DNA from 2 places in the Streptomyces sp. HUAS MS02 genome. Region 2 is predicted to be linked to the other one. Evidence: riboswitches for the same ligand, from Rfam matches in the RefSeq annotation. Region 2 holds a riboswitch; the other holds the start of a gene.
The links. Region 2 has a riboswitch for glycine ahead of gcvT (glycine cleavage system aminomethyltransferase GcvT). Riboswitches for the same ligand answer to the same signal wherever they lie in the genome.
Positions count from the first base shown of each region.

Region 1 (6,005 bases), 5.4 Mb from region 2:
TGAGGGGCCGGCGCGGGGCCGGCGGTGTGAGCGGCGATGCCGCCGTCGACGCGGGACATGGGGCATTGTCAGTGGCGTAGGGCAGCATCGGACATGTGAGAACCGCGCCCACCATCCTGCATCTCGACATGGATGCCTTCTATGCCTCGGCGGAGCAGGCGTCCAAGCCGAGTCTGCGCGGGAAAGCCGTTGTGGTGGGCGGGTTGGGGCCCCGGGGAGTGGTCGCGACCGCGTCGTACGAGGCGCGGGTCTTCGGGGTGCACTCGGCGATGCCGATGGCGCAGGCGCGTCGGCTCGCTCCCAACGCCGCGTATCTCACGCCGCGCTTCACGTTCTACCGGGCGATCAGCGATCAGGTCATGGGGCTGTTGCGGGATCTGTCTCCGCTGGTGGAGCCGTTGAGTCTGGACGAGGCGTTCGTGGACCTGGAGGCCGGGGGAGCGGCTTGGGACGAGGAGTCCGCGCGGCTGGTGGGGGTGCGGTTGCGGGCGGACATACGGGCGGTGACCGCGCTCACCGGCTCGGTGGGGCTCGCGGCCTCCAAGATGCTCGCGAAGATCGCCTCCGAGCAGGCCAAGCCGGACGGGCTGGTGCTGATCGAGCCCGGGACCGAGCGGGCGTTGTTGGGGCCGATGTCCGTACGGATCCTGCCGGGTGTGGGGCCGGCGACCGGGGACCATCTGCGGCGGGCCGGGATCACCACGGTCGAGGAGATCGTGGAGGCCGGGGAGGACGAGGTCGTCCGGCTGCTGGGGAAGGCGCACGGGCACGGGCTGTACGCGATGGCGCTGGCGCGGGACGACCGCGCGGTCGTGGCCGAGCGGGACACCAAGTCGGTCTCGGTGGAGGACACGTACGACGTCGACATCCACGACCGGGTGCGGGTGCGGATGGAGGTGCAGCGGCTCGCGGACCGGTGTGTGCGGAGGTTGCGGGGGGCCGGGCTGTCGGGGCGGACGATCGTGCTGAAGGTTCGGCGGTACGACTTCTCGACGCTGACCCGGTCCGAGACGTTGCGGGGGCCGACGGACGACCCCACGGTGGTGCGGGAGGCTGCGGGGCGCCTGCTGGAGGCCGTGGACACGACGGGCGGTGTGCGACTGCTGGGGGTGGGCGTCAGCGGTCTCGCCGACTACACGCAGGAGGACCTGTTCGCGCAGGCGGCCGGTGAGGTGGGTGCTGCCGAGGACGACGCCGGGGCCGCCGGGGTCGCTGTGGATGCGCCCGCTGTCGAGGAGCGTGCGGGTGGGGAGCGGCAGTGGAGGGCCGGGCATGACGTGCGGCATGCCGAGTACGGGCACGGGTGGGTGCAGGGGAGTGGGCTGGGGCGGGTGACCGTGCGGTTCGAGACGCCGGACGACGTGGAGCCCGGGCGTGTGCGGACGTTCCGGACCGACGATCCGGAGCTGGAACCGGCTGAGCCGTTGCCCTTGGTGCCGGGCGGGGTGCGGGGCTGACCACGGCTGGGTACCGCCGGGCCGCGCTGTCAGGGCTGAGCGCCGTCGCGGTGGGGATCAGGGGCAGGCCGGGACTGAGCGGGTCGCCGGCTCGCGGGAGGGCCGGGCGGGCGGTTGGCTCGGTGGAGGGTGGGCTCGGGAAGGGGCGGTCAGGTGTCGTCCTTGCCTGCCGTGTTGCCGAAATCGTGGTCCAGGGGTGGGGGTGGGGCCGTGTCCAGGCCGTAGTGGTGGTAGAGCTGGAGTTCCTGTTCCGGGGAGAGGTGGCGGCCCACGCCGAAGTCGGGGGCGTCCTTGATGAGGGAGCGCTCGAAGGGAACGCGGAGAGTGCCCTCGACCAGTTCGCTGGGCTCCAGGGGGACGAAGGCGTCGCGACCGAAGAAGCCCATGCGTATGGCGGCCCACTCGGGGATGCCGGTGGCGTCGTCGAGGTAGACCTCGTCCACGGTGCCGATCTTGCTGCCCCTGCGGTCGAACGCCTTGCGGCCGATCAGGTTGCGCGGATCGATGTCGGTCTGCACGGGCCCTCCAAGTGGTCGCACAACGGTCGCACATCGTGTCTCATGACTACGAAAAGGCACATCGGGGGCGGCGGCCACTCGAAGGTGAGTGCGTTGACCGCGCTGATACGCTGGCAGCGGCTGTTGACCCCGTGCGGGAGAGTCCTCCGGACACCATCCGGAGGCGCCGAAGGAGCAAATCCTCCCCGGAATCTCTCAGGCTCACGTACCGCACGGACGAGGTCACTCTGGAAAGCAGAGCGGGTGTCACGGCTCCCGCTCTCACCGACGGTGAAAGCCGGTCCGAACCAGGACCGGTGAAGCTCTCAGGTTGAGATGACAGAGGGGGAGGCCGTTCGGGCACCCGTGCCGTGGTGCCCCTCGAAGGTCGTGTCAGACCAGGAGGCCTCCGTAATGACCGCCCATCGCATTCCGCTCTCCGAGCTCGAACAGGGAATCCCCTTCGAGCGGCGCCACATCGGCCCGGACGTCGAGGCCCGGGCCAAGATGCTCGCGCACGTCGGGTACGGCTCGCTCGACGAGCTGACGGCCGCCGCGGTGCCCGATGTGATCAAGAACGCCGAGGCGCTCGATCTGCCGGGCGCCCGCACCGAGGCCGAGGTACTGGCGGAGCTGCGTTCGCTGGCGGACCGCAACCAGGTGCTCGGGTCGATGATCGGGCTCGGGTACTACGGGACCTTCACGCCGCCCGTCATCCTGCGCAACGTCATGGAGAACCCGGCCTGGTACACCGCCTACACGCCGTATCAGCCCGAGATCTCCCAGGGGCGGCTGGAGGCGCTGCTCAATTTCCAGACGGTCGTCGCCGAACTGACCGGACTGCCCACCTCCGGGGCCTCCCTGCTCGACGAGGGCACCGCCGCCGCCGAGGCGATGGCGCTGTCGCGGCGCATGGGGAAGAACAAGAAGGGGCTCTTCCTCGTCGACGCGGACGCTCTGCCGCAGACGATCGCCGTGATCCAGACCCGTGCCGAACCGACCGGGGTCGAGGTCGTCGTGGCGGACCTGAGCGAGGGGATCCCGGCCGACATCGCCGAGCGGGAGATCAACGGGGTGCTGCTGCAGTACCCCGGCGCCTCCGGTGCCGTACGCGATCTGAAGCCGGTCGTCGAGCAGGCGCATCAGCTCGGCGCGCTGGTCACCGTCGCCGCCGACCTGCTCGCCCTCACGCTGCTGGCGTCGCCCGGTGAGCTGGGTGCCGACATCGCGGTGGGCACGACGCAGCGGTTCGGTGTGCCGATGGGCTTCGGCGGTCCGCACGCGGGCTACATGGCCGTACAGGAGAAGTTCGCGCGCAGCCTGCCCGGGCGGCTCGTGGGCGTCTCCGTGGACGCGGACGGGCACAAGGCGTACCGACTCGCCCTGCAGACGCGGGAGCAGCACATCCGCCGGGAGAAGGCGACCAGCAACATCTGTACGGCTCAGGTGCTGCTCGCCGTGATGGCCGGGATGTACGCCGTCTACCACGGGCCGGAGGGGCTGCGGACCATCGCCCGGCGTACGCACAGGTACGCCACCGTGCTCGCCGCGGGGCTCGCCGCGGGTGGGATCGAGGTCGTGCACGGCGCGTACTTCGACACGCTCACCGTGCGGGTGCCGGGGAGGGCCGGTGAGGTCGTGGCCGCCGCGCGGGAACATGGCGTGAACCTGCACCCGGTGGACGCGGACCTGGTGTCGATCTCCTGCGACGAGACCACCACCCGGGCGCAGCTGGGCGCCGTGTGGACCGCGTTCGGGGTCGAGGGGGATGTCGAGGCCCTGGACGCCGCGGCCGAGGACACGCTGCCCGAGGCGCTGCTGCGGTCGGACGACTACCTCACGCACCCGGTGTTCCACGAGTACCGCTCCGAGACCGCGATGCTGCGCTATCTGCGCCGGCTCGCCGACCGGGACTACGCGCTGGACCGGGGCATGATCCCGCTCGGCTCCTGCACGATGAAGCTCAACGCGACCACCGAGATGGAGCCGGTGACCTGGCCGGAGTTCGGGCAGCTGCACCCGTTCGCGCCCGCCGGGCAGGCGCAGGGGTACCTCACGCTCATCCGTGAGCTGGAGGAGCGCCTGGCGGAGGCCACCGGGTACGACAAGGTGTCGCTGCAGCCGAACGCGGGCTCGCAGGGCGAGCTGGCCGGGCTGCTGGCCGTACGCGGGTACCACCGGGCCAACGGCGACGCCCAGCGGACCGTGTGTCTCATCCCGTCCTCCGCGCACGGCACCAACGCGGCGAGCGCCGTGATGGCCGGCATGAAGGTCGTCGTCGTGAAGACCGCCGAGGACGGCGAGATCGACGTCGAGGACCTGCGGGCGAAGATCGAGCAGTACCGTGACGAGCTGTCCGTGCTGATGATCACGTACCCGTCCACGCACGGTGTGTTCGAGGAGCACGTGGCCGACATCTGCGCGCAGGTGCACGACGCCGGTGGTCAGGTCTACGTCGACGGGGCCAACCTCAACGCGCTGGTGGGGCTCGCCAAGCCGGGACACTTCGGCGGCGACGTCTCGCACCTGAACCTGCACAAGACCTTCTGCATCCCGCACGGCGGCGGCGGTCCGGGTGTCGGGCCGGTGGCCGTGCGCGAGCACCTGGCGCCGTTCCTGCCCAACCACCCGTTGCAGCCCGCGGCCGGTCCGGAGACGGGCGTGGGCCCGATCTCGGCGGCGCCGTGGGGCTCGGCGGGCATCCTGCCCATCTCGTGGGCGTACGTCCGGCTCATGGGCGGCGAGGGGCTCAAGCGGGCCACCCAGGTGGCGGTGCTCAGCGCCAACTACATCGCCAAGCGGCTGGAGCCGCACTACCCGGTGCTCTACACCGGTCCCGGCGGGCTCGTGGCGCACGAGTGCATCGTCGACCTGCGGCCGCTGGCCAAGGCGACCGGGGTGAGCGTCGACGACATCGCCAAGCGGCTGATCGACTACGGCTTCCACGCGCCGACGATGTCGTTCCCGGTGGCCGGGACGCTGATGATCGAGCCGACCGAGTCGGAGGACCTCGGTGAGCTGGACCGGTTCTGCGACGCGATGATCGCCATTCGGGGCGAGATCGAGAAGGTCGCCTCGGGCGAGTGGCCGGCGGACGACAACCCGTTGCGCAACGCGCCGCACACCGCGGCCGCGCTCGGCGGGGAGTGGGAGCACGCCTACACCCGTGCGGAGGCGGTCTTCCCGGACGGGGTCTCGCCCGCCGACAAGTACTGGCCGCCGGTGCGCCGGATCGACCAGGCCTTCGGCGACCGGAACCTCGTCTGCTCCTGCCCGCCGTTGGACGCTTACGCGGAGTAGTCGCCCGCTGATACGCGTCGGGGCCGGTTCGGAGAGTGTGCTCTCCGGCCGGCCCCTCTTCTGTCGGGCGGACGTCCTGTGCGGGGACGTTCACCCTGTGCGCACGTCTGTGCGGCTCAGGCGGCTGTCACCACGGTGCCCATCGGGCGGTGTGGTGCGATGATCTGGCCGTCCGGCAGGAGCTCACCGGTGTCCTCGAAGAGCAGAACGCCGTTGCAGAGCAGGCTCCATCCCTGCTCAGGGTGGTGCGCCACGAGTCGGGCGCCCTCTCGGTCGGCGGATTCGGCTGTCGGGCACAGTGGCTGGTGCTGGCACATGGTTGTTGGGATCTTTCGGCTTGTCGTGTGGTCTGAGTCGGCTGGTTTGTCCGACCCGCGGCTTGAAGCCTCGTTCATGGCCGCCCCCCGTTGTGATAAATCGGTCCGGTCCCAGTGTTGCCCCACGGGCGTCAATCCGCAGGCATTTCGCAGCACGGCTTCTTCACAGGTTGATGACGCATCCCTCGCGCGGACGGTTCATCCCCGCCCCCCTGTCCCTTCGGGTGGTTCGCCATGGTCGGATGGGGCTAGTCCGGTGGTCGGGATAGCGAGCGAATAGCTCGTACGAGCGTATTGCCGCCCGAAAGAGCGCGCATTCTCGGTGAGGTGCAGAGGGAAAACGAGCGCCCCGCCGCCGGGAAATCGGCAGCGGGGCGCGAGGGGTGCGAAGAGACGAGCCGGCCTTGGTTCAGGCGGGTGACCCCAGCAGCGGT
Region 1 is NZ_CM146747.1:8,236,651-8,242,655, forward strand. It holds gene ACZ9QC_RS35580 (MerR family transcriptional regulator) at 1-3, shown strand, start outside; gene ACZ9QC_RS35585 (DNA polymerase IV) at 96-1,457, shown strand; gene ACZ9QC_RS35590 (PRC-barrel domain-containing protein) at 1,607-1,975, opposite strand; glycine riboswitch at 2,100-2,196, shown strand; gene gcvP (aminomethyl-transferring glycine dehydrogenase) at 2,369-5,254, shown strand; gene ACZ9QC_RS35600 (DUF5999 family protein) at 5,371-5,571, opposite strand; gene ACZ9QC_RS35605 (hypothetical protein) at 5,981-6,005, opposite strand, start outside.
Region 1: it holds a riboswitch for glycine, as region 2 does, so the genes downstream of both, gcvP (aminomethyl-transferring glycine dehydrogenase) here and gcvT (glycine cleavage system aminomethyltransferase GcvT) in region 2, are expected to answer to the same signal.

Region 2 (6,005 bases):
CCGGGAGTGACGTCGAGCAACAGCAGGTGCAGCGTGCCGCCCCGGCGGCGGGCCTCGCGCGCGAGCCAGTTGCGCACCCACGCCTGCGCCCCGCAGTCGTGCACGACCACGCCCTCCCCCGAGCGGAGGGCGCGTCGCAGCCCGGCGTAGTGCGCGAGGCGCACGAAGGGGCGGTAGACGGCGTACGGCAGCCGGCGGGCGAAGCGGGCGTCGAAGCGGTCGCGCGTGTCCTGGGAATCGATGCGGGTGCCGGGCACGGCCCGCCGCATCAGGGTCGACTTGCCGCTGCCGGGGAGCCCGGTGACGACCACCAGGTCGTCCGGCCCGAAGGACAGCTCGTGGGGACTGCGCCCGGACCGCCCCCGGAGGTCGCGGACGACCGCCCTCGGGAACGGGCCGCACACCGCACCGGCCGGCGCGACGGGCTGCTTGGGCATAGCGACACCCGACGTCGTCGCGTACGCCCTGGTCCTGTTCACCGTGATCGTCCTCCCCAGGGGCATGGAGGTCCCATCCCCACAGACCGTAAAGAAAAGGTAATGCCCGATCCCTCCTCATTCAGTCCTCGTATGGCCACAAGAGTGCTACGGACCGCTGTGTCCGGCTCCGCCGACGTCTTCCCCCACCTCTCGAAGGTCCCCCTGCCGCCCCGCGTCGATGCGTGCAATGATGTCCGCGCCAACTGCATACCGGCCGCTTGAATCCGCGCGGGAGAGCTCCCAGCAGTCCATCGCTGGGGCGCCGAAGGAGCAAGTACCTCCCTTGAATCTCTCAGGCCCAGATACCGCGCGGGCGAGGCACATCTGAAAAGCGGGCCGTCCCTCTCCTTGGGGGGCCGGCTCCACCCACGGTGCAAGTCACGACCACCGGTACGTACGGTCGTGGTGAACCTCTCAGGTTCCGATGACAGATGGGGAGGACTTTCCCTCGCCTGTCGCCTGTCTTGCACTGGGAGCAGAATCCGATGAGCAGCAGCTCCACCACTGAACCGCGCCGTACCGCGCTCGACGCCCTGCACCGCTCGCTCGGCGCGACGATGACCGACTTCGCGGGCTGGGACATGCCCCTGCGCTACGGCTCCGAGCGGGACGAGCACATCGCCGTCCGCACGAAGGCCGGCCTCTTCGACCTCTCCCACATGGGCGAGATCACGGTGACCGGAGCGCAGGCCGCGGCGTTCCTGAACCACGCCCTCGTGGGCAACATCGGCAGCGTCGGCGTCGGCCGCGCCCGCTACACCATGATCTGCCGTGCGGACGGCGGCATCCTCGACGACCTGATCGTCTACCGGCTGGGTGAGACCGAGTACCTGGTCGTGGCGAACGCCTCCAACGCCCAGGTGGTGCTGGACGCGCTCGTGGAGCGTTCCGCCGGCTTCGACGCCGAGGTGCGCGACGACCGGGACGCCTACGCGCTGCTGGCCGTGCAGGGCCCCGAGTCGCCCGGGATCCTGGCCTCCCTCACCGACGCCGACCTCGACGGCCTGAAGTACTACGCGGGGCTGCCGGGCACGGTCGCCGGGGTGCCCGCGCTGATCGCCCGCACCGGCTACACCGGCGAGGACGGCTTCGAGCTGTTCGTGAAGCCGGAGCACGCGGTCGAGCTGTGGCAGGCGCTGACGAAGGCGGGCGAGGGCGTCGGCCTGGTGCCGTGCGGGCTGTCCTGCCGGGACACGCTCCGGCTGGAGGCGGGCATGCCGCTGTACGGGCATGAGCTGTCGACCGCGCTGACGCCCTTCGACGCCGGGCTCGGGCGGGTCGTGAAGTTCGAGAAGGAGGGCGACTTCGTCGGGCGCGCGGCCCTGACCGAGGCCGCCGAGCGCGCCGCCTCCGCCCCGCCCCGCGTCCTCGTCGGGCTGGTCGCCGAGGGTCGCCGGGTGCCGCGCGCCGGGTACCAGGTCGTCGCCGACGGCCAGGTGATCGGCGAGGTCACCTCCGGCGCCCCCTCCCCCACGCTGGGCAAGCCGATCGCGATGGCGTACGTCGACGCCGCGCACTCCGCGCCGGGCACGGCCGGTGTGGGCGTGGACATCCGGGGCAGCCACGAGCCGTACGAGGTCGTGGCGCTGCCCTTCTACAAGCGCCAGAAGTAGACACTGGGCGCGCGGTCGCCCGGCCCGAGCGTGACACTGGGCACATTCGCGCTGCTCAACAGCGGTTTCAGCAGTCCCCCCTTCATCACCACTCCCTCGCGTACAGGAGAATTCAGGCCATGAGCAACCCCCAGCAGCTGCGCTACAGCAAGGAGCACGAGTGGCTGTCGGTCGCCGAGGACGGCGTCTCGACGGTCGGCATCACGGAGTTCGCGGCGAACGCGCTCGGCGATGTCGTCTACGCCCAGCTCCCCGAGGTGGGCTCCACGGTGACCGCGGGCGAGACCTGTGGCGAACTGGAGTCCACGAAGTCGGTCAGCGACCTGTACTCGCCGGTCTCGGGTGAGATCACCGAGATCAACGAGGACGTCGTGAGCGACCCGTCGCTGGTCAACACCGCCCCCTTCGAGGGCGGGTGGCTGTTCAAGGTACGCGTCGCGGAGGAGCCGGACGATCTGCTCTCCGCCGACGAGTACGTAGCCCACACCGCCGGCTGAGAAGACGAGGTCGTACGCATGTCGCTTCTGAACACGCCCCTGCACGAGTTGGATCCGGACGTCGCCGCCGCCCTCGACGCCGAGCTGCACCGTCAGCAGTCCACCCTGGAGATGATCGCCTCGGAGAACTTCGCTCCGGTGGCGGTCATGGAGGCGCAGGGGTCGGTCCTGACCAACAAGTACGCCGAGGGCTACCCGGGCCGCCGTTACTACGGCGGCTGTGAGCACGTCGACGTCGCCGAGCAGATCGCCATCGACCGGGTGAAGGAGCTGTTCGGCGCCGAGTACGCCAACGTGCAGCCGCACTCGGGCGCCTCCGCCAACCAGGCCGCGCTGTTCGCCCTCGCCCAGCCCGGCGACACCATCCTCGGGCTGGACCTGGCGCACGGCGGCCACCTCACCCACGGCATGCGGCTGAACTTCTCGGGCAAGCAGTTCGAGGTCGTCGCCTACCACGTGGACACCGCGACCGGCCTGGTCGACATGGCGGAGCTGGAGCGCCTGGCCAAGGAGCACCGGCCCAAGGTGATCATCGCGGGCTGGTCGGCGTACCCGCGTCAGCTGGACTTCGCGGAGTTCCGCCGGATCGCCGACGAGGTCGGCGCCCGACTGTGGGTGGACATGGCGCACTTCGCCGGTCTGGTCGCCGCCGGGCTGCACCCCAACCCGGTGCCCTACGCCGACGTGGTCACCTCCACGACCCACAAGACGCTCGGCGGGCCGCGCGGCGGCATCATCCTGGCGAAGAAGGAGTTCGCGAAGAAGCTGAACTCCTCGGTCTTCCCCGGCTTCCAGGGCGGTCCGCTGGAGCACGTCATCGCGGCGAAGGCGGTGTCCTTCAAGGTCGCCGCATCGGAGGAGTTCAAGGAACGCCAGCGGCGCACGGTCGAGGGCGCGCGGATCCTCGCGGAGCGGCTGACGGCCCCGGACGCCCGCGAGGCCGGTGTCGACGTCCTCTCCGGCGGCACCGACGTGCACCTGATCCTGGTCGACCTGCGCAACTCCGAGCTGGACGGACAGCAGGCCGAGGACCGCCTCCACGAGGTCGGCATCACCGTCAACCGCAACGCGGTCCCCAACGACCCGCGTCCGCCGATGGTCACCTCCGGCCTGCGCATCGGCACCCCCGCCCTGGCCACCCGGGGCTTCACCGCCGAGGACTTCACCGAGGTCGCCGACGTCATCGCCGAGGCACTCAAGCCGGCCTACGACGCCGAAGCACTCAAGACCCGGGTCAAGGCACTCGCCGACAAGCACCCGCTCTACCCCGGGCTGGGGAAGTAACCCGGGCTTCACCGGCCCGTAGTCCCGCTTTTCGGGGGCACCGCGCACACTGGGAAGTGAGCGCGGTGCCCCACCCCCTGCACCACCCTCCCCCGTTCTGAGGAGTCACCGTGGCCATCTCGGTCTTCGACCTGTTCTCGATCGGCATCGGCCCGTCCAGCTCCCACACGGTCGGCCCGATGCGGGCCGCCCGGATGTTCGCCCGCCGGCTGCGCAACGAGGAACTGCTCGCGGGCGTCGCCTCCGTACGCGTCGAGCTGTACGGCTCGCTGGGCGCGACCGGTCACGGCCACGGCACCCCCAAGGCCGTGCTGCTGGGTCTGGAGGGTGCCTCACCGCGCACGGTGGACGTCGAGTCGGCCGACGACCGGGTGGAGGCGATCAAGGCATCGGGGCACATCCGTCTTCTCGGCGACCACGAGATCCCGTTCGCCTTCGACGAGGACCTCGTCCTGCACCGGCGCGAGACGCTGCCCTACCACGCCAACGGCATGACGATCTGGGCCCACGACGCCGACGGCGCCGAACTCCTGTGCAAGACCTACTACTCGGTGGGCGGCGGTTTCGTCGTCGACGAGGAGGCGGTCGGGGCCGACCGCATCAAACTCGACGACACGGTCCTGAAGTACCCCTTCCGCACCGGCGACGAACTGCTCCGGCTCACCCGGGAGACCGGCCTGTCCATCTCCGCGCTGATGCTGGAGAACGAACGGGCCTGGCGCACGGAGGCGGAGATCCGCTCCGGGCTCCTGGACATCTGGGGGGTGATGCAGGCCTGTGTCTCCCGGGGCATGACCCGTGAGGGGATCCTTCCGGGCGGTCTGAAGGTCCGCCGCCGCGCGGCCGTCTCCGCCCGCCAACTGCGCGCCGAGGGCGACCCGTTGGCCCACGCCATGGAGTGGATCACCCTCTACGCGATGGCCGTGAACGAGGAGAACGCCGCCGGCGGCCGGGTCGTCACCGCGCCGACGAACGGCGCGGCCGGTATCATCCCCGCCGTCCTCCACTACTACATCAACTTCGTGCCCGGCGCGGACGAGGACGGCGTCGTACGCTTCCTGCTCGCGGCCGGCGCCATCGGCATGCTCTTCAAGGAGAACGCCTCCATCTCCGGCGCCGAGGTCGGCTGCCAGGGCGAGGTCGGCTCCGCCTGCTCCATGGCGGCGGGCGCGCTGGCGGAGGTGCTGGGCGGCTCCCCCGAACAGGTCGAGAACGCCGCCGAGATCGGCATGGAGCACAACCTCGGCCTCACCTGCGACCCCGTCGGCGGCCTCGTCCAGATCCCCTGCATCGAACGCAACGGCATGGCGGCGGTGAAGGCCGTCACCGCCGCGCGTATGGCGATGCGCGGCGACGGTACCCACAAGGTCTCCCTCGACAAGGTCATCAAGACGATGAAGGACACGGGCGCCGACATGAGCGTCAAGTACAAGGAGACAGCGCGCGGGGGCTTGGCGGTCAACATCATCGAGTGTTGAGGAAAGAGGCCCTGACCAGCGCGTTCGCATCTTTCAGCGCTGTCGGGGCCTTCCCTGCTTACGCGGCGGAAAGTCCCTGGAAAGTCCCTCGGACAGGCGTGAAAGTCCCTGAAAAGTCCCTGGGGAAATCCCAGGGTATTGGCTTCTGACCTGCGGGTTCGTGACACATGGGCAACAAGGGGAACTCCGCCCCACCATCGGGATGTACCAAATCGATCCCCTGGCCTCGCCAGAGGGGCACCATTCGATACATGCGTGCTGCGAAGATCTCGCGCCTGGAGCAGCGACTGGCCAGCCCGTCCCCTACCTTCACGACAGCACAGCCACGTCAGGCCCTGCTCCCGGCCCGCGATCTAGCTGCGCCACAGTCTCGTCGACGCCTCAGCCAGTAGCCGCAGTTCACCGTCCGGAGGGAGTACCACCGGCAGTTGCGGCCCGGCCCGGAACCCGTCGCCCAACACGCGACCGTTCAACCACCGAATAGCCCGGACTCCTCATGCGGGTCCGCCGGCCGGTGCGGTCGGCCGGTCCCCCGCGCTGCAGATCGGGAGTCACTCTCCGTGGTAGAGGCGGGGCAGGTCGATCAGTTGAAGCGTGGGGTCGCTCTTTGCCAGGTGATTCAGCTCATCGGTGAAGCCGGTGCCGCTGAAGCAG
Region 2 is NZ_CM146747.1:2,823,424-2,829,428, forward strand. It holds gene ACZ9QC_RS11890 (AAA family ATPase) at 1-479, opposite strand, end outside; glycine riboswitch at 699-797, shown strand; gene gcvT (glycine cleavage system aminomethyltransferase GcvT) at 965-2,092, shown strand; gene gcvH (glycine cleavage system protein GcvH) at 2,212-2,589, shown strand; gene glyA (serine hydroxymethyltransferase) at 2,608-3,873, shown strand; gene ACZ9QC_RS11910 (L-serine ammonia-lyase) at 3,984-5,351, shown strand; gene ACZ9QC_RS11915 (AAA family ATPase) at 5,903-6,005, opposite strand, start outside.